DNA from 2 places in the Pseudomonas sp. TZ252 genome. Region 2 is predicted to be linked to the other one. Evidence: predicted binding sites of a transcription regulator. Region 2 holds the regulator's gene; the other holds the start of a gene.

Region 1 (2,388 bases), 2.8 Mb from region 2:
GGCGATCAGCGATTGACCGGGCTTCAGGCCGAGCGCGCGTGCCGCAGGGTTGACCGCCTGCAACTGCCGGCGCTGCGCTGGGCCGCCGAGCAGCGCCAGCGGTGCGTCGGGATTGCTCCGTTGACGCAGCGCGCTGTCCATGGCCAGTTGCGGCAGGAGAATGCAAGCCCAGAGCATGGCCGCCTCATTGCCAGGCGCTGGCCGGCAGGGCGGTCGCCGGCGCGAGGCCGCCCCGGCACTTGAGGATGCGCAGGCGTGGGGGGCGGGTTTCGATGCACAGGCGTAGCGCTGCCGGCGAAGGATTGACCGCTTCGCGCAGGGGGCGATAGGCGAAACCCAGGGCCTGACCGCTTTCGGCGGCGACCTGGAGGCGGCGCAGGGCGCGGTCGTCGGCCTGCTGCGGCCAGCACAGCACTGCGGCGCAACTGCCCGAGCGCAGGCACTGTTCGGCAGCCCACAAGGCGTCGCGTCCGCTGGCCTGCAGCAGGACCAGGTGGCGCAGGTCGACCGCGGCGGCCAGCCAGGCCTGCGGATAAGGTACGTAGGGGGCGCCGACCAGGACGACACGACGTTGCGCCTGGGTCAGGCGAGCGAGGGTCGGCATCAGTAGTTGCAGTTCGCCGACACCGTCGCGGGCATGGAGGATTTCGCTCAGGGCATGCTCCGGCCAACCGCCGCCGGGCAGCAGTGCGTCCAGGCGCGCATGCCCGGTGGGCAGGGAAGCGCCGGCCGGTACGGCGGACTGGCCTTTCCAGATCCTACGCGCGTCGAGCAGCGCACTCAGCGCTATGCCATTGCCTCGTCCGGCGACGGCTGCGGGTGGGGTGATGTCGGCTACGGATGAAAGGGAGGCCAAGGAAATAACTCGAATGCTGTATGTAAATACAGTATTTGCTGTAGTCCTTTTCTGGTCAATGGCAGTCGGTCGGCATCCTTTCATGTGACACTGAGATTCAATAACGAATATAATTGAGAATCGTTATTGATCCTGGGCGCGCTATGTCGGCCCAGTGCGTTCCGTCCCTCGAAAGGAATTCCCCTATGGATACCCTGGCCCCTGAATCCACTCGGCAAAACCTGCGTTCGCAACGCCTCAACCTGCTGACCAACGAGCCGCACCAGCGCCTGGAGAGCCTGGTGAAAAGCAAGGAACCCTTCGCCAGCCGGGACAATTTCGCCCGCTTCGTCGCCGCCCAGTACCTCTTCCAGCATGACCTGGAGCCGCTTTATCGCAACGAAGCGCTGGCCCGCCTGTTCCCCGGCCTGGCTTCCCGCGCCCGCGACGACGCCGCTCGTGCAGACCTGGCGGACCTCGGCCATCCGGTGCCGGAGGGCGACCAGAGCGTGCGCGAGGCCGACCTGAGCCTGGCCGAGGCACTGGGCTGGCTGTTCGTTTCCGAAGGTTCGAAGCTGGGCGCTGCGTTCCTGTTCAAGAAAGCCGCCGCGCTCGAACTCGACGAGAACTTCGGCGCCCGCCATCTGGCCGAACCGGAAGGCGGCCGCGCGCAAGGCTGGAAGAGCTTCGTGGCGATCCTCGACGGCATCGAGCTGAACGAGGAAGAAGAGCGCCTGGCCGCCAAGGGCGCCAGCGATGCCTTCAATCGTTTCGGCGACCTGCTGGAGCGTACCTTCGCCTGAGGGGCGTTCCTTGTCCTTTGATCGGCGGCCAACCTCGCCGACGACGATTGCCCCGGCCTGGTTGCCGGGGTTTTCTGTCTTGCGCCGCCGGCCAGGAGCGCGGACCTGCGGAGACCCTTAGCGAGGCGGCCGCTGCGCTTCCACTGAGTTGCCGAACGAGGTGCCCAGGCGAATGCGCGTCGCCGATTGGTTGTACAGGCCGAGCTGGTTTGGCGGACGCCGGACGATGGCGGCGGAATCCAGCTCCTGTTCGCGGCGGGTCCTGGCCGCGCTGTCAGGATCGGTCATCTGCTGGCTCAGGCATTCATAGGACAAAGCCTGGTAGCCGTTGACCTCGGTGTTGATGCAGTTCGCCGGCGGCGTCGGCTCGTCGGCCAGGGTGGCGTTCATGGCCAGGCCCAGGATCAGGGCCGGCAGAACCTGCGATGAACGGTGCATGGCGATTCTCCCGCGCTGGGATGGTGGTTTCCCGCTTATACGGCAATCGGTGAAAACATGTCACCGCAGGTACCGTCACACCACAGTCACACAGTGCCATCAGGATGTCCCTCCTGGGTGATGGCCATCTGGCCTGAACCGGGTAGTTCGGACTGGAATCCGTTGATGTCGATCCTCGGGGTGGCAAGGTCGTGCGCAGTGTCGTTGCTCGGTCTCGGCATGCTGCTGCCGGCGTCCGGCGCCGTGCCGGGCGATGGCGGCAGGCCGCCGTTGCGCCTGGCGGTGCACGCGTTCGATATTCCTCCGCAGAGC
Region 2 (2,388 bases):
CATCAGAGAGCCTTGCATGAAGAGTCCTATGGCCTGGAAATCAGCGAAGCCCGCCGTCACGGGCCTCAGACAGCGCACACTGTACTGCACCCGGCAGAAAGACTTAAGTCCCGGGGCGGTACCGCGCGCCTGCCAATGGAGCCGGCCCGGCGCATGGAGTTCCGCCCGGAGCACAGAGAAAGGAGAAAGGAAAACGGCGCCCTGGGGCGCCGTCTGCGATCAGGCCTTGGCGGGCGTCTTGTTCCGCGGGCGCAGTTGCGCCCCGGCCAGCAGCGGATCGTCGATGCCGCTCTCGGCGCGCATGCCGGCAGCGAAGAACGGCACCATCAGGTGCATCACCTGCTCGGTGGAAGTGTTCACGCCGAAATCGGTTTCCGCCATCGCCCGCAGGGCCTTGATCCCCGACATGCTGAAGGCGGCCGCGCCGAGCATGAAGTGCACGCGCCAGAACAGCTCGATGGGCGGCAGCTTCGGCGCAGCCTCGTTGACCAGCAGCATGTAGCGCCGGAAGACCTTGCCGTAGACCTCCTCCAGGTACTTGCGCAGGTGCCCCTGGCTCTGGCTGAAGGCCAGGCCGAGCAAGCGCATGAAGATCGACAGGTCGTTGCCGCTGCGCGGCTTCACCGCCATCGCCTGGGACACCAGCAGGTGCAGGAGGTCCTCCAGGGTGGCGTGCTGGGCCTCGGGCTTGGCCTGGCGACGATCCAGCTCCTTTTCCAGGCTGGCGCAGAATGGCCCGAGGAAGCGCGAGAACACCGCCTGGATCAGCGCCTTCTTCGAACCGAAGTGATAATTCACCGCCGCCAGGTTGACCCCGGCCTTGCTGGTGATCAGACGCAACGAGGTTTCGGCGAAGCCTTTTTCCGCGAACAGCTGTTCCGCCGCATCGAGAATGCGTTCGACGGTTTCCGACTGGGCCATGGTTTCTCCGCCTGACAAACACTTGTTTGAAACATACGTTTCAGCCACATCCCTTGTCAAGCGGCAGATGACGCACCAGTCAGGAAAATTACAGAGAAGTCCCGAAAAACGGAAGCAAGACACTGGCCAACTTCATCGTGACGCAGGACGAAATGTCATGCGGAAAATCATTGCCACGCCCCGCTCACTGTATATAATCCCAGTCACTGGATAAAAACACAGAGCGACGACATGCAGAAGCTGACGCCCCGCCAAGCCGAGATCCTCTCCTTCATCAAGCGCTGCCTGGAAGACCACGGCTTTCCGCCGACCCGGGCGGAAATCGCCCAGGAACTCGGCTTCAAGTCGCCGAACGCCGCCGAGGAGCACCTCAAGGCGCTGGCACGCAAGGGCGCCATCGAAATGACTCCGGGCGCCTCTCGCGGCATCCGCATTCCCGGCTTCGAACCGCATGCCGCCAACGACGATGAGGGCCTGCCGGTGATCGGACGGGTCGCCGCCGGCGCACCGATCCTCGCCGAACAGAACATCGAGGAATCCTGCCGTATCAATCCCGCCTTCTTCAATCCTCGCGCCGACTACCTGTTGCGCGTGCGCGGCATGAGCATGAAGGACATCGGCATCCTCGACGGCGACCTGCTGGCCGTCCACGTCACCCGCGAAGCGCGCAACGGCCAGGTGGTGGTCGCGCGGATCGGCGAGGAGGTCACGGTGAAACGCTTCAAGCGCGAAGGCAGCAAGGTCTGGCTGCTGGCGGAAAACCCTGAGTTCGCTCCGATCGAAGTCGATCTGAAGGAGCAGGAACTGATCATCGAAGGCTTGAGCGTCGGCGTGATCCGGCGCTGACAGGAGATACCATGCAGACCTCCCACTCGCTGCCCAGCGCCCAGTTGCCACTGTTCCAGGAAGCGTTCTGGGCCAGCAACGGCGCACCCTTGCTCGACGATGTCATCGACAGTCCTTCCAGCGCCTCCATCGAGGAACCCGCTGCCTTTAGCGAACTTTCGCTCAGCGGCCTGCCGGGGCACTGCCTGACCCTGCTCGCACCGATTCTCCGCGAGCTCAGCGAGGAACAGGATGCCCGCTGGCTGACCCTGATCGCTCCGCCGGCGAGCCTGACCCATGAATGGCTGCGCCGCGCCGGCCTGAACCGCGAGCGCATCCTGCTACTGCAGGCGAAGGACAACGCCGCTGCCCTGGCGCTCAGTTGCGAGGCCTTGCGCCTGGGCCGCAGCCACACCGTGGTCAGTTGGCTGGAACCGCTGAGCCGGGCGGCGCGCAAGCAACTGTCCCGCGCCGCCCAACTGGGCCAAGCACAGAGCCTGAATATTCGTCTGGGTTGAAAAAACGGCGGGGGACAGCGTTCAGTGCAGGACGCGGGGGCCTTCGTCGTGTTCCATCTCGCCCTCGGCAAGACGACCGGCCATTTGCACGCCGACATTGAACATGGCCTTGGCCACTTCGACA

Evidence for each region. Region 2 encodes LexA, which represses DNA repair genes until DNA is damaged. Its sites were predicted from a motif close to CTGTNTNNNNANACAG; they were not measured.
Region 1: a site for LexA is predicted at 873-888, ahead of imuA (translesion DNA synthesis-associated protein ImuA). Genes of this name have one in related genera too.

The regions. Positions count from the first base shown of each region.
Region 1 covers NZ_CM148566.1:963,776-966,163, reverse strand. The annotation lists gene ACYAF3_RS04515 (Y-family DNA polymerase) at 1-177, opposite strand, end outside; gene imuA (translesion DNA synthesis-associated protein ImuA) at 185-790, opposite strand; gene pigA (biliverdin-producing heme oxygenase PigA) at 1,042-1,638, shown strand; gene ACYAF3_RS04500 (hypothetical protein) at 1,756-2,076, opposite strand; gene vreA (TonB-dependent outer membrane receptor VreA) at 2,242-2,388, shown strand, end outside.
Region 2 covers NZ_CM148566.1:4,583,217-4,585,604, reverse strand. The annotation lists gene nagZ (beta-N-acetylhexosaminidase) at 1-18, opposite strand, end outside; gene psrA (transcriptional regulator PsrA) at 220-921, opposite strand; gene lexA (transcriptional repressor LexA) at 1,153-1,767, shown strand; gene sulA (SOS-induced cell division inhibitor SulA) at 1,779-2,264, shown strand; gene ACYAF3_RS21230 (hypothetical protein) at 2,286-2,388, opposite strand, start outside.